DNA from 2 places in the Aneurinibacillus baijiui genome. Region 1 is predicted to be linked to the other one. Evidence: a T-box and tRNA genes for the amino acid it is inferred to sense, from the RefSeq annotation. Region 1 holds a T-box; the other holds one or more tRNA genes.

The links. A T-box is a leader RNA that pairs with one kind of tRNA and senses whether it is charged. The one in region 1 lies ahead of serS (serine--tRNA ligase), so its partner is inferred to be a tRNA-Ser.
Region 2: it encodes a tRNA-Ser, which carries the amino acid that the T-box ahead of serS (serine--tRNA ligase) is inferred to sense. The anticodon was not compared.

What each region holds. Positions count from the first base shown of each region.
Region 1 covers NZ_JBFTXJ020000019.1:51,590-63,914, forward strand. Annotated here, with positions in the region: gene AB3351_RS22005 (right-handed parallel beta-helix repeat-containing protein) at 67-1,806, shown strand; gene AB3351_RS22010 (TPM domain-containing protein) at 1,870-2,655, opposite strand; gene AB3351_RS22015 (LemA family protein) at 2,655-3,236, opposite strand; gene AB3351_RS22020 (YqeG family HAD IIIA-type phosphatase) at 3,489-3,965, opposite strand; gene AB3351_RS22025 (glycine zipper domain-containing protein) at 4,225-4,458, shown strand; tRNA gene AB3351_RS22030 (tRNA-Arg) at 5,056-5,128, opposite strand; gene AB3351_RS22035 (succinate CoA transferase) at 5,338-6,852, shown strand; gene serS (serine--tRNA ligase) at 7,120-8,406, opposite strand; T-box leader at 8,459-8,681, opposite strand; gene AB3351_RS22045 (D-alanyl-D-alanine carboxypeptidase family protein) at 8,794-10,125, opposite strand; gene guaB (IMP dehydrogenase) at 10,236-11,702, opposite strand; gene AB3351_RS22055 (YaaC family protein) at 11,894-12,325, shown strand, end outside.
Region 2 covers NZ_JBFTXJ020000005.1:21,086-33,410, reverse strand. Annotated here, with positions in the region: gene liaF (cell wall-active antibiotics response protein LiaF) at 1-590, shown strand, start outside; gene AB3351_RS11025 (sensor histidine kinase) at 603-1,697, shown strand; gene AB3351_RS11020 (response regulator) at 1,721-2,368, shown strand; gene AB3351_RS11015 (L,D-transpeptidase) at 2,422-3,531, opposite strand; gene ilvD (dihydroxy-acid dehydratase) at 3,615-5,291, opposite strand; gene AB3351_RS11005 (OPT family oligopeptide transporter) at 5,538-7,439, shown strand; gene AB3351_RS11000 (late competence development ComFB family protein) at 7,588-7,890, shown strand; gene AB3351_RS10995 (hypothetical protein) at 7,949-8,335, opposite strand; tRNA gene AB3351_RS10990 (tRNA-Ser) at 8,612-8,700, shown strand; gene AB3351_RS10985 (hypothetical protein) at 8,755-9,150, opposite strand; gene AB3351_RS10980 (MerR family transcriptional regulator) at 9,179-10,111, opposite strand; gene AB3351_RS10975 (DNA translocase FtsK) at 10,390-12,325, shown strand, end outside.

The DNA.
Region 1 (12,325 bases):
AGGAGCGTCCTATTTCCTAAATCATCAAGAAATAAGCAAGGATAGGACTTCGGAAGGAAGATTATCATGAAGCAATACATTGTATTTTTCATCTCATTTTTCTTACTTTTTGGCTTTGGCTTGTCAAACGAAGCAAAAGCGGGAACAGTAAATACTATGGACATACAAAATGTATACATGGATATACGAGATTTTGGCGCAAAAGCAAATGATCAGGCAGACGATTCGGCTGCCATTATGAGCGCGATCCAAAAAGCGGATCAGGCAGGTGGAGGGACGGTATTTCTTCCGGCCGGTACATACCAGGTCTCTGCGATCAAAGCGACCGTACGCAACCCCATCTCTATTGTGGGCGAGCCCGGTACCGTACTGGACGGTAAGCGTTCCACCCAACCTACTCTAGTAAGCATCGGCGGCACAAGACAAGAATCCGCCCCATTAACAACCAATGCAGTCAAAGGCAGCCATACGATCAACACAGCCCTTTCCATCGCCCCTGGAGATATCGTCTTACTTCACTCTACCGATCTATTCAACCCAGCACGCAGCTATTATTATCGTGGTGAGCTGGCTGAGGTTCAATCCGTCGCAGGCAATGACATTACATTAACCAATCCGTTATTCGACACCTACAATGCAGCTTCTACCGTTGTCTATAAACTCACCATGCCAAAAATTAGTATCACAAATCTTATGATTGAGCGTGACTCTTCTCATGCCGGTCTCATCGTACAATATGCAAAGGATGTGCAGATCAATAATGTTGAAGTGGCCGGCGCCCGAGAACGCGGAATCGGTGTCGCATATGCATACGGCGGTACATTAGAGAAGAATGAGGCGAGCGATTGCTGGTATGAAGGAAGCGGGACAAGCTATGGCCTAAGCATCGCGTCTTCTCAGCATCTTATGGTTAAAAATAACTGGTTCCATGGCGGACGCCACGGCCTCTCGCTTGGCGGACAGGAGCCAACGCGCGATATCACAATTACACAGAACGTTATTGATAACTATGAAAAGTCACGAGTTGGCGCATTGAATACCCATGAAAATGTAGAATACATCAACGTATCGCAGAATGAAATACTAAACGGTGTCTCCACTGTCGGCGACTATCTTACATTTGAGAATAATAACATTACAACACGCGTGGATTATCCCGGCATTATTGTAAAGCAGAACTGGAACAGCGACCAATTGGTGTTTCGTAATAATAAGATTACGGCTCCTGATCACTTTGGCATTCTATTAGAGACGTATCTGCCGTCCCTTGAAGTTCAACAGGTACTGATCGAAGGAAACACGATCCGCTCTAAATCAGCAGGAATTGGCATTAAGCCCCGCACAGAGACAGCGACGGACACCAAAATCAAGAACCTAATCATTCGAAACAACAACATCGTCTCTTCCATCGACAGTGCGATCTCGATTCGAAACTATAAACAAACGCCGATTGAAGTAACGAATATGACAGTAGAGGGCGGTACATATACATCGACCGCCAATAAAGGAATCTTCGCCCAAATCGCTCCTACTTCCGGACAAGTTGCGGTAAATGGTGCTACGATTCGGACAGATAAGAATACAGAATACGGAATGATGCTGATTCACTTCAAACGCATTGCCATTGATGCATCACGTATCGAAGGTCCGGCAACGTTAGGAAATTCCAGCTTCTTTCAATATGCCGATAACGTAGTAATTACCAACAGTAAGCTCAGTAACTGGAGCTACAAAAACGGCATTCGGACCCTCAATGTAGCGCAAATACAAATGGAAAACAATACGTATGAGAACACTCCTTTCTAACGAATAAAAAGGCGAATGGCAGCGGCTGTATCAGCTACCATTCGCCTTCTTTTATTATGGTTACTACCAACTACGGCCAGCTCCCCCACCTCCCGAGGAGCCTCCCCTACCTCCGGCAGAACCACCACCGCCTCCACCGCCGTTCCTTCCAGAGCGGAGTAACGATAAAATGGCATAGGTTATGGTTCCGCCAAAATATTTCATATCAATATAGATAAGAAATACAAGGCCAATCACAAAGACAACCTTCACCCAGGACGGCAGCGCATCCCACCAAGCTAATTGATCAGACTCCTGATTCGTATACGGAGTAGCGGGTACCTGCAACTGGTCTGCGACATTGTATTCCTTTGCCACCTCATTGATCAGTACCTTATATGTTTCCGTTACAGCTACATTCGGCCGGTCTTCTTTCAGGTAGGGAACGGCGTAGTCATCCAAAATGCGTCCCACCTTTCCATCAGGAAGCGCACCCTCTAACCCATATCCTACTTCCACATAGATTTTCCGATCTTGGACGGCTACCACAAGCAGCACCCCGTTATTCTTCTTAGGGTCGCCAAGACCGTACTTGCGAAAGGCCGCCGTCGCGTATTGATTGATGGAGGCAGGCTCCGTCGAATCCACTGTAAGCACAGCTACTTGCGCAGTGGTACGTTGATCGAGACGCCTTCCATATTGACGCAACGCGTTTTTTTCTTCCGGGGTAAGAATAGCGGCCTGATCCTGTACATAGATGTCTCCTACCGGACGTGGAATCTGTATAGGAGCTGCCGCACTGGCGATAACGCTCGTAAAAAATATAGCGATAAAACTAACCAGGAAGCCATACATTATTCCCTTGCGCATTATTGTCCACCATTAAAATCCACCTGTGGAGCTTTTGCGGCACCAGGGTCCGCTTTGAAATATTCTTTTGCCTCAAATCCACCCATTCCGGCAATCATGCTTCCTGGAAATCGCTTAATATCCTTATTGAACGCAGCAACCTGTGTATTATAATCCTGCCGGGCAACCGCAATGCGATTTTCTGTGCCTGCTAGCTCATCCATCAGTTGGGTAAACTGACGATCTGCTTTAAGGGTCGGGTAGTTCTCTACAACGACCAACAGACGGCTCAGTGCATTACTTAAAGAAGCGTCCGCATTTGCTTGCTCTGCCGGTGTTTTTGCTCCGGCCAATTGCGCCCGTGCATTCGCAATATCTGTCAGCACCTCTTTTTCATGGATGCTGTACCCTTTCACTGTATTAACAAGGTTTGGAATAAGGTCCGCTCTGCGCTGCAATTGATTATCAATCTGCGCCCAGCTTTGGTTTACATTCTCCTCGGCACTGACCAGGCTGTTGTATTTGCCCATACCGAGGAAGGCAACCGCAAGGAAGGCAATAACTACTACAATAAGTATGGTTTTGGACGAGCTGCTTTTCATGTGATCACTCCTTTACCTTTTTATACGTGTCCGCTTGTTTATCTCTCTATACGCGCTTCATCCCGTTAGGTTACAATATCTCCCTTATATTTATTGTACAGATTGCGTTGCTAGTACACAAAACAGCCGGGATGGTCCTGATGATTCTTTCCCCTAAAAGAAAAAAATGACACAGCCTGCGCAGAGAGCTGTGCCACCTAGTGTACGCGGTGTTCCGTTTTTCGTTTATCGAGCGCAGCACCCGTCTGTTTTTTATACTCGAAGCAATCGTACGACAGCTCGTTTCATGGCTTCTACGATTTGCGGCTTTGCTCGGGGAGAAGACACAAAGATCGTGTGCATTCCTAATCGATTGCCGGCCCATATATCCGTCATAATTCCATTGCCAATTACCGCTGTCTCCTTTGTTTGGGTGCCGAGAATATTCATCGCTGCAAAAAATGCTTTCTTTTTCGGTTTTCCCGCTTCAAATAAAGCCGGAATCTCATCAAATACCTCGTGGCTTCGTCGCGGAGGTTTGCTGTTTGAGACAATCACCAGCTTGATTGCATAGCGAGACTGAAACTCCTGTGCCCATGCTTTTAGTGTATTCAGCATAACATCAGTGTTACTATCCGTTACTGTATTACTCCAATCCAGGATGATTCCTCTAATCCCTGCCTGCTGTAATGCCTCTCCGTCTATCTCATAAATGGACCGTGCAGTTTGGGAAGGTTGTAAAATAGGCATAAGCTTCCCCCTGTTGGGCTGTACTCATTGTCAACCAGTTATATATAGCTTGGCTTTATTTTTAAAAATTATAAGCACCTCTGCGCGTAATAAGGCGATAAGTACCGTTGCGAAGCATCCGGTCGTTCCCTGGCAGAAGTTTACCCGTATCTGATCAAAGAGGATAGGGGCGTAATTCCGTCCTTGATTGGGCAGAATATGTTCTGGGACTGTGCTAGTAAAGCAGCAATTCCCCATCATAAACAAAGGAGTGGGATAGATGGCTGAAAACAAAGATCGCAACCGGAACAATACAGTTAATGATGACGTGACAAATAACAATGTCGGTGAGGCTGTAGGTACTGTGGGCGGCGGTGTTGCCGGCGCTGCTGTCGGATCCATTTTTGGACCGCTTGGCACTGTTGCAGGTGCAATCGCTGGCGGTGCATTGGGGAACCAGGTCGGTGAAGGTGTAGAAGATACCGACGACGACACACAAAGTCGAGACGAATAAAATACGCAGTATGATCTGGTAAGAAGAAGCGAGGGACAGAGGCAATGCTGCGCCCTCGCTTCCTTGATGAAGTCAAAATTCCACTGCCCTTTTCGGTACCCATCTCCAAGGCAAAATAAAAAGACCTACCTCATGAATCATGAAGGCAAGCCTTTTTCAGTTGGTATTTACTTCGTAGCAGCAACTCTCAACTGTTCATTCTTTTTAAGCAATTGCGTGAAGGAAGGCGTTATTTTAATCTTGAAAGGACGCCTTACACCTTCTTTTAATCTAGGCATCGGAATCATGTCAAAACCTCCTTTCTATATCATCCTTGATAACTATATTTTAACAGAATGTATGAGATGAAAATGTAATCCAAATTACAAACCTGTATTTTATACGAACCCTACATACAACGGTTATGATACAGCTATCGTTTATGACGATAAAGAGTACCCTGATAAGATCAGCAGACGCTGCGATCATTGCGGTAACACTCATTAACGATGTCGAAAAAACTCTTTAGTTTAGTAAAGGATTGCACCTCACCTTGAAACAAAAAATGACACAGCCTGCATGTGTGCAGAAAACTGTGTCATTTTTTTATGATAACAGCGGCCCCGAGAGGAATCGAACCTCCGACGCACGGTTTAGGAAACCGACGCTCTATCCGCTGAGCTACGGAGCCAATGGAATTATTATATATAACTTCTTTTTGATTTTCAAACACCAACTTCAACTGCAAATATACTTCCATGTTTATTCATGAAATCTCTACTTCATCCGCCATATTTCTCTTTTACCGAGAAAACCGTTTGATTTTCCCTCCAACATGCTACTGTAATATTACAGTTCAAATAAAACAACAACAATTATAGCACAGGCGGGGTGGATCACATGCTATCAAACCGTTTACGAAACAAAGCATTATTCAGTAAGATTGTTACCAGTAAAGAAGCAGCCGGTTGGGTCCAGCACGGTATGACTATCGGATTCAGCGGGTTCACTTCATCCGGTGATCCGAAGGAACTTCCTACCGCGATCGCCGAGCGAGCACGCGAGAGTGGACAACCGTTTAAAATCAATGTATATACCGGGGCTTCCGTCGCTCCTCATGTTGATTCCGTACTAGCAGAGTATATGGATCTTCGCCTTCCATTCCAATCTGACGCTGTACTACGCAAAGAAATCAACAAAGGAAATGTACGCTACATTGATCAGCATCTCTCAGAGGCAAGTGATGCATTGAATACAGGCGCCGTTCCCCAAGTTGATATCGCGATCGTGGAAGCGCTTGCGATTACAGAAGATGGCGGCATTATCCTTACTACTTCCTGTGGTAATACGCATACGTATGTAAAAAATGCAAAAGAAGTCATCGTAGAGGTAAATCTCGCTCAACCTCTTTCTTTAGAAGGTGCACATGACGTATATGATATTGCTGATTTTGGTGAACGCCAAGCCATTCCGCTTACGTCTGTCGATCAACGCATTGGACACACGTGTATTCCTGTTGGACTCGACCGCATCAAGGGCATTGTCATAACCAATACACCGGATACGGCGAAGACACTCATCGAACCGGACGCGGAAACCATTATGATCGCAGATCACCTGCTTACTTTTTTACGGGAAGAAATGAAAGCAGGTCGCCTTCCTAAGAAACTGCCGCCGCTTCAATCAGGTGTAGGTTCTGTTGCTAACGCTGTTTTTCGTGGCTTTTTGCATTCCGAATTTACTGATTTGGAATTGTATTCCGAAGTGCTTCAAGATTCGGTGTTCGATTTGATTGATGCGGACAAAATTCATTTTGCCTCTGGCGGTGCGCTGACTCTATCACAGGCCAAGATGGATACTGTCCTGCCCAACTTTGAGAAGTACAGTGAGAAGGTTATGTTGCGGCCGCAGGATATGTCTAACAATCCTGAGATCATTCGCCGTCTCGGCTTAATTACGATCAACACTGCACTTGAAGTTGATATTTACGGTAACGTAAATTCAACACATGTAATGGGAAGTAAAATGATGAATGGAATCGGCGGTTCAGGCGATTTTACACGCAATGCACGTATCAGTATTTTTGTGACGAAGTCTGTGGCAAAAAACGGCTGTATTTCAAGTATTGTTCCGTTCGCTTCCCATATCGATCATACAGCACATGATGCGATGGTGATTGTTACAGAACATGGCGTAGCCGATCTAAGAGGCTTAAGTCCACGAGAGCGTGCTGAGAAGCTCATTACAAACTGTGCCGATCCTTCTTATCGAGAGCAATTGTACGCTTACTTTACAGAAGCATGTGGGCGCGGTGGATATACGCCGCATGTTATTGAGAAGGCGTTGTCTTGGCATACACGCTTTGCTAAGGAAGGAACCATGCGTGAACAGATCACCGAAGCTTCTGTACACTAGCGACCACGGTTTTCCCGGCTGTGACCGGGCAATTTCCCGCTGTTTCAGCGCACCACAAAAGTTTTAAAACCGGAGTAAAACTCTGCTTTGTGTCCGTTTATTGTATTTTATCCAAAAACGTGCGTATGCAAGTGTAAACTCTGTTATCGTATTATTTGTAAAACATTTAAAAACACAGTATATTCATTCTTTCTCCCCAACTAATCGCATGACATAGAGATGGCGTACGCAGATCATTCTGACGTACGCCATCTTCGTTATCATACATTATTTTGTTTTAGCAACAAGCTTCTCAAGGCCGCCCATGTATGGACGCAGCGGTTCAGGAATCAGCACGCTGCCGTCCTCTTGCTGGCAGTTTTCTAAAATGGCCGCCATTGTGCGACCAATCGCAAGTCCTGACCCATTCAACGTATGGACGAATTCAGGCTTTGCTTTTGTATCGCGACGGAAGCGGATGCCTGCACGACGCGCCTGGAAGTCTTCGAAATTACTGCAGCTTGAAATCTCACGGTACGTATCATAGCTTGGCAGCCATACTTCGATGTCGTACTTCTTCGCTGCTGTAAAGCCCAGATCAGCCGTACACATGCTTAACACACGGTAGGGCAATCCAAGGATCTGCAGCACCTTCTCCGCATTGTTTACGAGGCTCTCCAGCTCGTCATATGATGTCTCAGGAGCTACGAACTTGACCAGCTCAACTTTATTGAATTGGTGCTGGCGAATTAACCCACGCGTATCACGTCCGGCAGACCCAGCTTCAGAGCGGAAACAAGCGCTGTAAGCCGCATAGCGGATTGGCAGGATATCCATCGGCATAATCTCATCGCGGTGATAGTTCGTGACCGGTACTTCTGCAGTTGGGATAAGGAAGTACTCCGTATCGGCAAGCTTAAAGGCATCTTCTTCGAATTTAGGAAGCTGGCCTGTACCCGTCATGCTTTCACGGTTCACAATATAAGGCGGCAGGATTTCTTCATAGTTGTGCTCCCCTGTATGCAAATCGAGCATGAAGTTGATCAATGCCCGCTCAAGACGCGCACCCATGCCTTTATAGAATACGAAACGGCTGCCCGTAACCTTTGCGGCGGCTTCAAAATCTACGATACCAAGCTCAGCTGCAATCTCCCAGTGCGGCTTCGGCTCAAAAGAGAAGGACGGTGTTTCACCCCAGTGACGGATCGGCACATTGTCATCTTCGCTCTCACCGATCGGCACACTTTCATGCGGCACATTCGGGATTCCAAGCATAATCTGGGAGATCTCTTCTTCCAGTACGCGGATTTGTTCATCGTATTCTTTAATTTTCGCTGATACCTCTTTCATTTCCGCGATGCGATCATCAGCGTTTTGCTTTTCTTTTTTCATGCGCGCGATTTCTTCGGAGACGACATTGCGCTTATTTTTCAACTGCTCACTCTCGGCCAGCAGCGCACGGCGCTTGACGTCCAGATCGGCGAATTTGTCAATTTCGTTCAATTTTTCTCCACGCGTCTCGAGCGCTTTTTTAATCGCGTCGAAATCATTGCGCAGACGTTTTACATCTAACATGCGTATCTCCTCCTGAATAAAGCGTTAAAAAAACAAAAAAATCCCATCCCACTTAAGGGACGAGATTTGAATACCCGTGTTGCCACCCTACTTCAGCATAAGAAGCCCTCTATCGCTTCTGTATGCCCTCTGACACATGATAACGGTGTGATACCGGCCCGGCTCTTCGCCGGCGGCTCTGAGATGGATTTCAGCGGTCTGATCGTTCGGTTCGCACCTTCCACCGACTCTCTGTACGGACAGCTCACGCTTACTTTTCTCTTCTTCGCCTTTATAACTGTAAAAACTATACTTTAACTTTACTATATCCAGAACCAATATGCAAAATGTATCTCCACATCCAAAAGAAAGAGGGACACCGAGCATGGTATCCCTCTCTAGTATTTCTTAGCTGAATAGGCCCTTAATCATGCTGCCCAGACTGCTGAAAATGTCTCCAATAAAGCCGAAGAAAGAGCGGGTAGCCAGACGAAGCCAGCCTGCTTCTTCTACTTCCTCTTTAGCGATTAGTGCGCCGCCGGCTTTTTGTTCGTCGATCGGACGAAGGAATTCATCTGCTTTTCCACCCGGCCCTACAATTTTGATAGAGCCAACAGGCTGTCCCTGTTTGATCGGGGCAGCTACCTGCTTAAACACCGCTTTCGGCTTATATGCGCCTTCTTCTCCAGCTTTGACAGGATAGCGTACATCTTGTCCAGCTACAGCTTCTACTTCTTTTGCCGTACCTTTATCGATCGCTACCATCTCTTGGCCCGGAATTTGGGCGCCTTTTGAGAGAAGAGGCTGCATTTTATAATTGCTAAAGCCATAATCAAGCATTTTGCTTGTCTCTGTAAAACGGCTCATGAATGATTTGGCACCCATCACGACGGTAATAAGACGTACACCGTTGCGCTCAGCTGTACCGGTAAAGCAGAAGCCTGCTGCATTCGTATGACCTGTCTTCAGTCCGTCTACGCCTTTGTATTCCTTCACAAGACCAGGAAGCATCCAGTTCCAGTTGGACATCTTAAGCGGACGACTGGTTCCTTCGCGGAAAGTTTGATGAGGGATTTTCGTCGTTTCCAGCAAACTTGGATGCTTTGCAATCAATTCTTTTGCTAAAATCGCCGAATCACGCGCAGACATCATATTATCTGTGCCATTTGAAGCGTCAGGAGCGAATTGCTTCAAATCCTCGATCGGCAGCCCCGTCGATGTCACGAACTGTGTTTGCGTCATGCCAAATTGCTTGGCGGCACTATTCATCATTTTTACGAACTCGCCTTCCGAACCTGCTATCGTTTTGGCAAGCATGACCGTAGCATCATTAGCAGAATAAATAGCCATGGCATCATAAAGCTCTTTTACCGTATGTACTTCGTTCTGGGCAAGCAGCACGCCCGATGTTCCAGACTTTCCTAGAAAAGCACCGTATTCATCAACTGTAACTTTTTGTTCCCATGTAATCTTCTTCTTCTCAATCGCATCAAGCACAAGATATTCCGTCATCATCTTGGACATACTGGCTGGAGGAAGAGCCTGATTTTCGTTATATTTGTACAGGATTTTTCCCGTGGTCGCCTCAATCATAATGGCTGATTTTACGTCCAACTGTAAGCCCGGGGTGGCTGCTTGGGCCGATCCGGTATTCATCGTAAGAAGAATGGGTACAAAGAACACCATAAACACAAGCAGTAAGGCAAGCGATTTCTTCATTGGTCTAGCAAGCGTTGACAACTTCCGCACCTCCACATAAATTACACAATACTTTTGATTCTACCATACAACATCAAAAAAGACAGGGAATATATTCCCTGTCTTATCAACTATTTTATGACAGCTTATATTTAGGAGAGCGAGTAATTCGGTGACTCTTTTGTAATCTGAACATCATGCGGATGACTCTCTTTTAATCCCGCATTAGTAATACGAATAAACTGCGCATTGTTTTTCAACTCTTCGATTGTCTTCGTACCGCAGTACCCCATACCTGCACGAAGTCCTCCAACCAGTTGATATACCGTGTCAATCAGCGGTCCTTTGTATGGTACACGGCCTTCAATTCCTTCAGGCACAAGCTTCTTATCGTCTTCTTTCTCCTGGAAGTAACGATCTTTACTTCCTTCCTTCATCGCACCGAGTGACCCCATGCCGCGATATACTTTGAAGCGGCGGCCTTGGTAAATTTCTGATTCTCCCGGACTTTCCTCACAGCCAGCGAACAGGCTTCCGATCATGACGACAGAAGCACCGGCTCCGATCGCCTTTGCGATATCTCCAGAGTATTTAATTCCGCCGTCAGCAATGAGCGGAATGTTATATTCCCTTGCTACAGAAGCGCAATCATAGATGGCGGTAATCTGTGGTACTCCGATTCCGGCTACGACACGAGTTGTACAGATTGAGCCGGGTCCGATTCCTACTTTAACAGCGGAAGCACCAGCTTCGATCAATTCGCGTGTCGCCTCCCCTGTGGCTACGTTGCCCGCTACGATTGTTAGATCGGGATATTTTGCGCGCACTTCTTTTACCGTATCAATAACACCTTTGGAATGGCCATGAGCCGTATCGATTACGAGGCAGTCAATTCCTGCTTGCACGAGTGCTTCCGCTCTCTCAAAGGTTTCTTTGGATACCCCAACAGCAGCGCCACATAGAAGTCTTCCATGTGCATCTTTGGCTGCATGGGGAAATTGGATCGCTTTTTCAATATCTTTGATTGTGATAAGACCTTTTAATTCATTGTTCTCATCAACAAGCGGCAGCTTTTCAATTTTATGACGCTGCAAAATTTCTTCAGCTTGCTTTAATGTTGTTCCTACCGGAGCAGTAACAAGTTCCTCTTTTGTCATGACTTCTGAAATTTGTACGGAGTAGTCATGAACGAAGCGAAGATCACGATTCGTTAAAATACCAACCAATTTATTGTTCTCATCAACGATCGGAACGCCAGAAATACGGAACTTCGCCATCAGTTTCTCCGCTTCAGAAACCGGATGAGAAGGCTGCAGCGAAAATGGATTGGTAATAACACCGCTCTCAGAGCGCTTCACACGGTCAACTTCTTCCGCCTGCTGCTCAATGGACATGTTCTTATGAATGATTCCCATGCCCCCCTGACGCGCCATAGCAATGGCTAAAGCCGCTTCTGTCACGGTGTCCATACCAGCGCTAATCAACGGAATATTGAGTTTTACACTTTCACTCAATTGTGTGGAAACATTAACATCACGCGGCAATATTTCGGATTTCCCTGGAATGAGCAAAACATCATCAAATGTTAAACCTTCTTTACTGAATTTATTTTCCCACACGAGTAATACCTTCCTTCTCCATTAGTTTGTTTGTCGTGTAATTATATTATCGAAAGTTTAACAACCCCTTATTTTAATGTCAAGAATTCATTAATATTGTTCGGCTTTTCAGTAAACAATAAGATAAATTAAGCGTTTTCAGTACCATTTTTTATCTTTTAACGAATAATCAAACGAAAAAGGTGAGCGGAGTGTATCGGACGGTCCATACTATAATGTGCGAAAATCCAACGAAAAAAATGTGGGATAGCTATTTATATTTTGAAAGCGAGCCAACGACAAAAGCATTTCTTCAGAAAACATACGAAGAACAAGGAATCCCAAAAGCTAATATATATGCATTCCAGAACGCTTCAAAAGTTATCTATAATTTAAAGCAGGCAAGACAATATTATTTTCTAGCCGATCAAAGCGATATTTTGGTACAGCCGCTCCTTTTGTATTATGGGATGGTCAGTTTGCTCAAAGCATACGTGCTCACACGCGATCCGGATTATCCTTCTACCACCCGTATACTTCAGCATGGAATAACGAGCCGTAAAATCAAAAAGAATTATTATTCGCTTGCAGAAGATGAGGTGAAGGTGCAAAAAGAAGGGCTGCTGCCCCACCTCTACACCTTT
Region 2 (12,325 bases), on a different contig from region 1:
TAGGCATTGATCCGGGCCGTGTGATCGGTCTTATCCTTGCCGTGCTGTTCATTTACTTTGGGTATCGCTTAATTAGAGGAAAAAGTAAGGAAATTGAGATCAATCCATCGTATAAACAGCGAAATGAGCCGGAGCCGTTCACTTCTTCAGGTCAGGAGAGAGAAGCAAATCATGCAGGAGAGAATAAGAAGACGTTTACCCATATGTATTCGCTTCATTCTCCGCAGCATAAGCATTCCTTAATTGGTAATCTATTCTTGACCGGCAGCCGATGGGAATTGCAGAACATGAATGTATGGCATGGCATTGGCGATGTAAAAATTGACTTATCACGTGCACACATTCCAGATGGGGAGACCGTCATTATTATTAATGGATGGATAGGCGATGTAGATGTTTATGTTCCATATGATCTCGCTATTTCGCTGACGGCTACGATTAATCTTGGTGATATCGATGTATTTGGAAACAAGCAGGGAGGAATTAACCGCAGCATGACGCTTTCTACCTCAGGCTACAAGGATTCAAGCAAGCGGGTTCGGCTTGTGGTGAGCCTGCTTATAGGCGATATAGACGTCATTCAGCTATAGGGGAGGAGTAAAGTGTCGGAACGTAAGTTGGCGAATATCCAATGGCAGTTCATGCGGCAGTCTCTGTGGGGCAGTGTCGGCGCTGTATGTGTGGGGAGTGTCGTATTTTTCTTTATCTGGTATGAGATGACGGAAGTGCCGAAGCTGCGCCAATGGCTGCTTCACAAGTTTGATTGGCAGCTTCCTGTCTTTCCGGGCATGTTGTTTGCTGTACTTATGCTAGTATTCTTATGTATAACCGCTTCTCTTATTGGTACAAGCGTTGGCTATATATATGGTAATCTGATGAAAAAACGTGTAGAGATTTTATTGCAATCTGCAATGATGATTGAGCGTGGAAACTTATCCACTCGTGTTCCGTATTTAGGAGAAGATGAAGTGGGCATGCTCGGTGAACGGTTGAATGAAATGACAATTCGGTTTCAACAGCAGGTTCTTTCCTTGCAGCGGCTGTCTGCTCATAATGCAGAGTTGACTGAACAGGTGAAGCAGTCAGCAGTTACCGAAGAGAGACAGCGTTTGGCGCGTGAGCTGCATGATGCGGTTAGTCAGCAGCTTTTTGCTATTTCGATGACAATGGCAGCAGTCAGACGGACGATAAGCCAGAATCCAGAGAAGGCGAGCCGCCAGATTGAACTTGTAGAAGAGATGGCGGCGGCCGCACAGTCAGAGATGCGGGCGCTGCTTCTACATCTTAGACCGACACAGCTAGAAGGGAAGTCATTGCGTGAAGGAATGGAAGGCCTGCTCATTGAATTACAGACAAAACATTCTCTCGCCATTACATGGCAGATTGCCGATGTTCCTACTTTATCAAAGGGAATAGAGGATCACTTATTCCGTATTATGCAGGAGGCGCTTTCTAATGCGTTGCGTCATGCAAAAGCGACGGCACTTGAGATTAAGCTTGTACAGATGAATAATCAATTGCGTCTAAAAATAACGGATGACGGCGTAGGTTTTGCGGAAGGCGAGGAGAAAAAGTCATCATCATATGGCATGAAGCTGATGGAAGAGCGTGTGGCCGAGATCGGTGGCGTGCTTGTCGTATCTTCGGCTCCGGGACGTGGAACAATGATTGAAGTAACGGTTCCGTTTGTTGGATAGGGATGGAAGGCGGAGGAGATATCATGAGCGAAGGGATTAAAGTATTGTTGATTGATGACCATGAGATGGTACGAATGGGATTGGTCGCTTTTTTGTCCACAGAAGATGAGATTGAGGTGGTCGGAGAAGCGGGAAGCGGGGCAGAGGGACTGAAAATTGCAGAGCAGACTAAGCCGGATGTGATTCTGATGGATCTTGTCATGGACGGAATGGACGGGATTGAGACGACCCGACGAATGAAAATGATTCATCCTGAAGGCAAGGTAATTGTGCTGACCAGCTTTATCGATGATGAGAAGGTGTACCCGGTCATTGAAGCAGGTGCATTCAGCTACTTGCTCAAGACGGCACGCGCTCCCGAAATTGCCCAGGCTATTCGCCAAGCGTATAGAGGCCAGCCTGTGCTTGAAGCCCAGGTAGCAGGGAAAATTATGTCGCGTTTTCGCCAGCGGACTACGGAAGAAACTCCACTGCATGAGCAGTGTACGAATCGTGAGTTAGAAGTGCTGCGTCTGCTCGGAGAAGGGAAATCCAATCAGGAGATTGCCGAGGAACTTTATATTGGTATTAAAACCGTAAAAACACATGTAAGCAATATCTTAAGCAAGCTCGGTGTAGAAGATCGTACGCAAGCAGCCATTTACGCACATCGTCATGGGATTTGCAAATAATCAACGTATGTTGTCCGCATTGCTGCATCGCATACATCGATGCAGCATCGTCGTTACTGTTTCCAGTTATAGACGTAATGCGGATTTTCTTCGTTTATACGAGGCTTGATAGTAAAAGCGGGTGCATTTGGCTGCTGTAGTGCGGGGGCTGCGCCTGCTTTAATATTGACTTTCGTTCCAATCGGTACCATACTGAAGAGCTCTTCGACGTGAGCATTGGAGAGGCGGATACAACCCATAGAGACGGCTTTGCCGATAGAGTTCGGGTTGTTCGTACCGTGGATAGCATATGCTGTATCATTTAGCACAAGTCCGCGTGTTCCGTATACGTTGTTCTCGGATACCGGATTGCTTACCTTTTGTTTAATAGTATACAAGCCTAGTGGTGTCCGTTGTTCTGCACCCAAGCCGATAGGATAGGAGCGGACAGCATACGGTCCGCTTTGGACGATCATACGAAACGATGATTGATAGACGGTAATTTCTAATGGTTGTAATTTGACGGGGGGTTCTGCTGCATCCCCACTGTACAGTACATCGCTCATTGATTCCCACAGTTTTTTAGAAGAGAGGCGCTCCGGTTGATAGATGATACCGGTCTTATGCAGCGCGGGTATGGCTTTACTATGCGCAGCTTGTGTGAATGGAATACGAGATAAATAATTGGCTGGAAAAGCGCCAGCCACCTCCTCGAGTTTCTTGGGAAGCTTCTTGTTATGGATGTAGTAGTTGTACAGTGCACTGCGGACAATAAGAAGCTGCTCAAGCCTTGTGCGTTGCTGTGTGATTGTGTCTTTAATTCGCTTTATCTCTGGATTGTCATTGCACGAACAGGACGGATCAAAAAATTGAATCCCTCCGTTCGTATCTGCAATATAAGCGAGGAAATCCGGTTGATAGAATGGAAGCGGAACATAGGCGGGCAAAGCTAGGGTTTGCGGTACGCCCACAATGATGCTCTTATTTTTTGTAACCGGATCTTTGCGCTCTATGTATGTTTGTAGCTGCCTGCGCATCTGCTCTTGTGTTAGCCCTGTCGGCACTCCGATCACTTCATAGAAGGGCTCAGGCAGACTGGGCGGGGCTTGCACTGGTTGCTGGGGGAATAATTGGAAATAAAAAAACACTAAAAATATACTGAGTATTCGAGCGATATAGGACATGTTTATCCCCCTTAACAGGAAATAAAAAAGATACATAGCGCCAAGAATTTGGCAAACTATGTATCTTTAGTATCGGCAAAAAATCAAATTTTCATAATGCCGCCTGTGCTTGCTGAAGTAACTAATTTGGAATAGCGGGCAAGATAGCCTGTTTTTACTTTTGGTTCAAAGCCCTTCCAATTCGCTTTCCGCTCTGCCCATTCCTCTTCAGATACTTGTACATCCATTGTCCGTGCGGCGATATCGATGACAACGTGGTCACCGTTCTTAACAAAAGCGAGCGGTCCGCCTTCTGCGGCTTCAGGAGAAGCATGTCCGATGGAGAGACCACGGGATGCCCCAGAGAAACGACCGTCCGTCACGAGAGCAACTTTTGTACCTAAGCCCATGCCTACGATCTGCGAAGTTGGCGCCAGCATTTCCGGCATGCCAGGCCCGCCTTTTGGTCCTTCATAGCGGATGATGACAACATGCCCCTCTTTAACTTGCCCTCCTGCAATTCCTTCCAACGCTTCTTCCTGCGAATCGAATACGATAGCAGGGCCTTCATGACGTGTAATACCGCCTTGTACGCCACCTGTTTTGATGATTGCCCCTTCAGGAGCAAGATTGCCGAATAGGACAGCCAAGCCGCCTTTTTCGGAATAAGGTTTATCGATTGGGTAGATGACGTTATAATCCTTCACATCATGGCCGGCAATGTTTTCGCCGAGCGTTTTTCCAGTTACCGTCATTGTATCTAAGTGAAGAGCGCCTTCTTTTTTCGACAATTCGTTGAGTGCAGCCGATACGCCTCCTGCTTGGTGCAGATCTTCAATATGCCAATCGGAAGCAGGAGCAAGCTTAGAGAGGTGCGGTACACGCTCTGCCACTTCATTAATACGCTCGATCGGATAATCTACTTCAGCTTCATGGGCAAGTGCGAGTGTATGCAGAACCGTATTGGTTGAACCACCAAGCGCCATGTCGAGCGCAAATGCATTATCAATCGCTTTTTCCGTAACGATGTCACGCGGTTTCAAGTCGATCTTGATCAACTCCATGAGTTGTTTTGCTGTGCGTTTTGCAAACTCTTTGCGCTCTGGATCAGTAGCAAGAATGGTACCATTGCCAGGCAGTGCAAGACCGAGAGCTTCAGCCAGGCAGTTCATGGAGTTAGCGGTAAACATACCGGAACAAGAGCCGCATGTTGGGCAGCCGTATTGTTCTAGCTCCTGTAGCTGACTATCATCAATTTTACCTGCTTGATGTGCGCCAACGCCTTCAAATACAGAAGATAAGGAGATCTTGCGTCCGTCGCTCGTTCTGCCAGCCGCCATCGGACCGCCGCTTACAAATATGGTTGGAATATTCAGACGAAGTGTTGCCATCATCATCCCAGGCGTAATTTTGTCGCAGTTTGGAATGCATACCATCCCATCGAACCAGTGGGCTGCAACAACAGTTTCTACGGAATCGGCAATGATTTCACGGCTAGGCAAAGAGTAGCGCATACCGATATGTCCCATTGCGATCCCGTCGTCTACACCAATCGTATTGAATTCAAATGGTACACCGCCTGCTTCACGAATCGCTTCTTTAACAAGCTTACCGAATTCCTGTAGATGAACATGCCCCGGTACAATATCAATATAAGAATTGCATACCGCAATGAATGGTTTGTCGAAATCCTCTTCTTTGACGCCTGCTGCGCGAAGCAGGCTTCGGTGCGGCGCACGGTCAAATCCCTTTTTAATCATATTGCTGCGTAATTCTGCCACTATAAACCCCTCCACTATTGTATGTTGCTTAATTTTAAATTTTTATCATTGTATCACTATTTGGGAAGATTGTATATTTACCAAAATTCCATTTGTTATGAATATAAGTGGGTTGCTAACATTTTTTTTTAACTTCGTTTATAGTTAAAATGGGTAAACATAAGATTAGGGCGTAACCATCCCTAAAAACAAAGAAGACGCAAAAACAAGGCAACAAGTATTTTTAAGGAAAGAGGTAGAATAGTTATGGAAAACAAATCGGCCTCCGGACAAGGGCAGAACCCGAGCGGTTTTGTACCTTACGTGCCACCGAATGAACACCGTCCAGAAATGACATGGACAGCGATCATTCTAGGCGGAGTTCTTGCGATTTTGTTTGGAGCGGCAAATGCATACCTGGGCTTAATTGTTGGTATGACAGTCAGCGCATCCATTCCGGCAGCCGTTATTTCGATGGCGATTCTGCGCGGAGTTCTGCGTCGTAATTCGATTCTAGAGAATAATACGGTACAGACGATTACATCCGTTGGAGAATCATTGGCCGCTGGTGTTATTTTTACGGTACCGGCTTTATTTATTTGGAAGCTGCAGCCAAGCCTCACTACAATTGCATTCATTGCTCTTGCAGGTGGTATTCTTGGTATTATTATGATGATTCCATTGCGTAAAGCATTGATTGTCAAAGAGCACGGGGTATTACCATATCCTGAAGGTACGGCTTGTGCAGAAGTACTTATCGCAGGGGAGAAAGGCGGAGGACTGGCGAAGCTGGTATTCAGCGGGCTTGGAATTGGCGCGTTGTTCAAGTTTATCGCTGATGGAATTAAAGCATTTCCATCTGAGATTGAAACGACGATTCGCGGCTTCAAAAATGCAGCCGTTGGTATGGATACACTGCCATCTCTGCTTGGTGTCGGCTTTATTATCGGTCCGCGTATCGCCGGATACATGCTGGCCGGTGCTGTGCTTGGTTGGCTGGGTTTGATCCCGCTTATTAGCTACTTTGGTGCGTTTGCACCCAGTCCGATTTTCCCGGCAACCTCGCCAATTAGCGAGCTTGGCTTTTGGGATATTTGGAGCAATTATTTACGCTATATCGGTGCAGGTGCGGTTGCGTTTGGTGGGATTGTCAGCTTATTTAAGGCGATGCCTACGATCGCTTCTTCTTTCACCATTGCAATGAAAGGATTTAACAGTACACGAGGCAGCAATGGGGCAGGCGTGCTTCGTACGGAGCAGGATATGCCGTTGCCATATATTATCGGGCTTGTTATTATTCTTATTTCTGTTCTTGCGTTTTTCCCAGGCATTCATATTGGCATTCCGGGAGCCTTGCTCGTAATGCTGTTTGGTTTCTTCTTTGTAACAGTCTCATCCCGTATTGTCGGAATTGTCGGAAGCTCCTCCAATCCGGTATCTGGGATGACAATTGCTGCTCTCATTCTAATTACCCTCATCCTCAAGCTGATGGATTTCAGCGGACAGACGGGGATGATCGCAGCGATTACAATCGGTGCCGTTATTTGTATTGCTGCAGCGATGGCTGGCGATACCTCCCAAGATTTGAAAACCGCTTTTCTCGTAGGCGCTACGCCGAAGTATCAGCAGTATGCGTTGATGTACGGTGTATTTATTACGAGTTTAACGATTGGTTCTGTGCTGACGCTGCTTGACCAGGCCTATGGATTTGGTTCCAAAAACCTCCCGGCACCTCAGGCTACACTAATGATGATGGTTGTCGAAGGTATTATGGATGGTAATCTGCCGTGGACCCTTGTATTCATCGGTATGGCAGCAGCGGCATTGGTTGAGTTGATGGGAATCGGTTCCCTTCCGTTTGCGGTAGGATTGTATTTGCCTATTCATTTGAGTACGCCGATCATGCTTGGCGGCTTGATTCGCGGGATGATTGAACGCCGTGAGAAGAAAGAAGAGGTACGCAAGCTCAAGCTAGAGCGAGGTATTCTTTTATCGTCTGGTTTCATTGCCGGTGAGGCGCTCATGGGTATTATGATTGCGATTGCTGTGTCGGCAGGAATCGTGCTGCCAGAGAATCCATTCCTCGGCCCGCTCGTTTCCCTTATTGCATTCCTTGCGGTTGCGCTTATATTATTTGTCACGGCAAACTCAAAAGGTAAACAAACATAATAAATACAATTGCTTAGAACTTGAAAGTCCTGTGGGTCATATGAACCGCAGGACTTTTTACTTTTTATTGAAAAATGGGTTTTATTGTAGGAATTAAGCAGGAATTTGCAGAAATATATTATAATAGTGTAGAAGGGGAGGGAGAGAGATGAAGGTTATAAATATTTTAGAAGAGGTAGCATGGGAGGTACTGCAGGAACATTGGGACCGTTTAGCGATTCCCTGTAAGTGTGAACAGTGCAAGGGAGATATTTATGCCATCATGATGAACGGGCTGCCGCCACGTTATGTAACGACGAATTCGGGGCGTGTGTTCATAAAGCTTGAATATATGAATGAACAGTCAATAACCAATGTGCTGTGCCAACTGGCCAGAGCAGCAGACACCGTAGCAGCCAAGCCTTCTCACCCGACTCCTCAGTATAGGCTTTCGAATGGAGCGGAAGGATAAGAGTATATAAAAACAAGGGGCTGACCCATACGTTATTGGGAAGCCCCTTTAGGTGTATTTATTGTACGACAGTTAATGTACTGTAGCGAGCGAAATAATCAAGGAAAAGTTCATGTAACGGTACGATAAATTCCGTCTCTCCTTTTTCATAAATGCCAGAACGATTATGAATGCGCACATGTTTGGTCCGTATTTTATAGTAGGAAGAGGCAAAGGTGGTGCTGACCTGCTCTTGTGTATTACCGAGCGTGGGCATCATGATATGCTTTGTTTTTATCGTATGTGGAACCATGCTGATAATATGGTCAAAAAGAATTTGGTATGTGCAGTGGGGACGTTGGAGAATAATCTCTTTTGTAGTTACGCTGCATCCTAACTTCCCGTTTTTGTGTGAGAGTAGGAGTGTGCCTTCTGTATCTTTGACCCTGATAAAATCTTTATACATTGCTTACACCTCTTTCAATTTATATGAGATCATATCTGAATTGAGCCGATCAAATTTTGACAACTGAAAGAAATAAGCCGATGAACGATATGAGAACTCTAGTGTGTATCGCATAAGGGTTCCCCTAATGATAGTGATAAATGACCGAGATGTAAAGCAGGCGGACAGATCATTTTGCTGGAGAAAAAGGAAATGTTCGAAAAAATACTTGCACAGCTTATAGGGATATGGTAAATTCTTAAATATCGTTGTGGTGACAATGAATACATAAGGTATGGAGAAGTACCCAAGTGGCTATAAGGGGCTCCCCTGCTAAGGGAGTAGACGGGTTATGCCGTGCGAGGGTTCGAATCCCTCCTTCTCCGTCACGTACATACAATAAAAGACGCTATCGCATGCGATAGCGTCTTTTATGTTTGTTAATCCGTCTCCCAAGTAATCAGGTGTTTTCCATCTTCTACATGTTCAAATGCAAAGGCCATTTCATAGTCGCCTTTCTGATCGAGATGAACAGCATAGCCATCCTGGTATGTACCGGGTTCAAAAGTATGTTCGAATGCTTTTTTTCCATTTGGTGCGGTAACGGTAATGGTTACCTTTCCTTTTTTGAATTGGAGTTCCTGGACTTGAATGGCGAGTGCGCTATCTGGAATAGCAGGGATTTTCTTTGTTACGGTCTTATTGTATGACTCGTAGGACGCTTTGAATTCTTGGTCAGTAACGGATTCGACGGTTTTCGTACCATACTCTGTACAGCCTACAAGCGACATGATGCACAATACAAATAATAAAAGCCAGGACCATCGTTTTTTCATTGGGACGCTCCCCTCTCCATTTTTATGTTTATGTGGTGAGAATTCGACGCAGCCATTTTTCCCATTCTTTTCTTGTATTTCCAATATAATATGATTTAAGGGACTGGGGCAAGTTGTGACTGTCCATCGCTCTTCCGCCCACGCCGAACATAATTGAAGGATTCGTAGTATGAATGTCCTCAATTAAACGAATGAGATTTGGAATATTCTTCTCAAGGGTAATGGAAATACAGATGATCTGCGGCATAAGTTCAGGAATAATCTGGCGTACGCTATCAAGCGGCGTATTGGCGCCAAGAGAATACACATCAAGACTATGCTGGCGCAGGAAAAGTGAGAAAAGCGTAATTCCAATCGTATGCTGCTCTTCAGGTCCGGCCATTGTCAAAACTCGTGGCATGGCTGGATTGACCTTAGTATAGCGGAAAAGCTGCTGAATGCGCTGATTCAACAGGTGGCTCGCATAGTGCTCATGTGCTACTGTAATGGTATTGCATTCCCAGCGGTCGCCAATCTCAATAAATACAGGAAGGATAATGTGGTGAAGTACATCATCCGGCTGCCATAAGGCCATGGATTGGTCGATAATTGCATGGGCCTCCGCTTCTTGAAAAGAAAGAAGAGCTTTAATGAGTCTCTCCTGTTGTTTTTTGATAAGTGGGAGCGCTTCTTTTTCCTGCTCCAAAGAAGGGGGAAGAGTACTCGGATGAACGTGTAATTGCCCCTGCTGCCGTGCCTTAAGAATTTCAACGGCTTTGCTTATATGAAGTCCCTTCTCTACTTGTTCTTTGAGCCAGTGCAGGGTAGCCACGTCCTCTTCAGTATAGAGACGATGCCCCGACTCTGTTCGCTGCGGTTCAATCATGCCGTAACGTCGCTCCCAGGCGCGCAGTGTATGGGTGGTGATGCCGACCAGATGGGAAACTGCTTTAATATTATATTTTCCTTGTGAGTTTTTCATATGTTAAACCCTTTCTAGCTATATAACACATACATGATTGACAATATCCGATTGGGATTTTCCTTGTAACTTTATTATACGTTAATTATACATGATAGTTTTATATTTAGAAAATAGAGCGGATTCTTTCGACTTCTTATGTACCTGTCCAAAACGCGAAATCGTGCTACAATACAATAAGTGATGATACAAATAGGCCGCTTTTTGCAACGGGCGGTTCGGCGTTTTGTTAAGTAAGGAAGAAGCGAAAGAAGCGGAGAAAGAAAGGAAGAGGCGCTTTGAAAGAATGGCTTGAACGATTCAAAGAATGGCTCCTGGCGGAAGACTATGTACATAAGGAAAAAGAACGCAACGTAGAAGCGGAAGTCGAAACGTATGAAGAAGAATATGAACAGCTCGAACCGCAGGTTGCTCCAATTCCAGTCTCAGGTAAACACCTGACAATCCGCACAGCCAATATTTATCCGAAGCAGACGGTTGAAAGAGATGTAGAGAGGCGTAAAGCTTCCAAATATAAGAAAGTCAATCATACCGATCAAGGGGCTTCTGTGAATGCCCGTACTCTGTCTAAACGGAAGCGGGAGAGAGGCAATTTTCCTTTTCCGCTTATTCCTGATGACATTCCGATTCAACAGCATATGAGAGCAAAGGATGCGGAGGAGAATACGAGCAGAGAGCAGCAGGTTCCTGTGCAGCCCGCCTCTTATCCGGCTAAGACGCCGCATGAAGAAAAAGAGGGGCGAAGAGAAGCACCGCGTAAGATAGGGGAGAATAAGCGACCGTTTCGACCGACAGAGATCATTTCACCTATTTATGGACGTAAGCGTCCGGAAGAAATGGAAGAAGACGAACCTATTAAAGAAGAGATACCAAGAGAACAGGCGTTTAATACACTAATCCATCCAATGGAATTTAAACAGCAGACAAAGATAGAAGTAAATGATGCTCAACTCCAAGAGAAGCATATGCCAGTAGAAGAGAAGGAGTCTTTTCCAATTAAGGGAGAAGAAGAACGCTTGCCTTCTACGGAGGCGGATGAACGTATAGCAAGGATGGAAAGAGAGATGCCGCCGCAACCGCAACCACAGCAGATAATTGCAGACCGTTCTTCAAGATGGGAGCCTGCTGCTGAGCTCATTGAGAAGAAAGAAGAGCCAGCACCAGCACCGATGCTGCTAGAGCAAAAAGTAGAGTCAACAGGCGACCAGCGGCTTCTCTCAAACTTTAGTATACAACCTATGCGTGAGAAGCCCGTACAGCCGGAGCCGCCCCAATGGAGCGGACCGTCTACTGCAATGCCGACACCGATTGCACCAATAGATGGAATCTATAAGCGGCCTGGGCTATCTTTGTTGATGGCTCCACCAAATGTACAGACTGAGGATACAGAACATACGAATCGCCAGCGTGAAGTATTGGCAACTACGCTGCATAACTTTAATGTGAATGCAGAAGTCATCGGGGCCGTACGAGGGCCGACCGTAACCCGCTATGAGATCCAGCCAGCACCCGGTGTAAAAGTTAATAAAATCACGAATCTGATTGATGATATTAAGTTAAGTTTGGCTGCCCGTGATGTTCGGATTGAGGCTCCGATACCAGGCCGTTCTGCGGTGGGCATCGAAGTGCCGAATGAGCATAGCGAACCGGTATTTTTACGTTCTATTCTTGAATCTAAAGCATTTGAGGAAGCAGCATCTCCGCTTACCGTAGCGCTTGGTATGGATATTGGCGGCGAGCCGATCTTGGCTGATCTAGCCAAAATGCCGCACGGTCTGATTGCCGGTGCAACCGGTTCAGGAAAAAGCGTATGTATTAACTCGATTATTTTGAGCTTGTTGTACAAAGCAACACCGGATCAGGTAAGGCTTCTGCTTGTTGATCCAAAAGTGGTGGAACTTGCGCCGTATAATCACCTGCCGCATCTTGTTACGCCGGTTGTTACAGATCCAAAGCAAGCAACTGCTGCACTCAAATGGGCGGTGCAGGAAATGGACAGCCGATATGAGAAGTTTGCTGAGGCCGGTGCACGTGATATTTCTCGTTATAATGATTTGATGCGGCGCGCATATCCGGACGACAAGGAATACCTCATGCCAAGCATTGTCATCATTATTGACGAATTAGCCGACTTAATGATGGTAGCCCCACATGATGTTGAGGAGGCTATCTGTCGAATTGCCCAGAAAGCGCGGGCCTGCGGTATTCACCTGC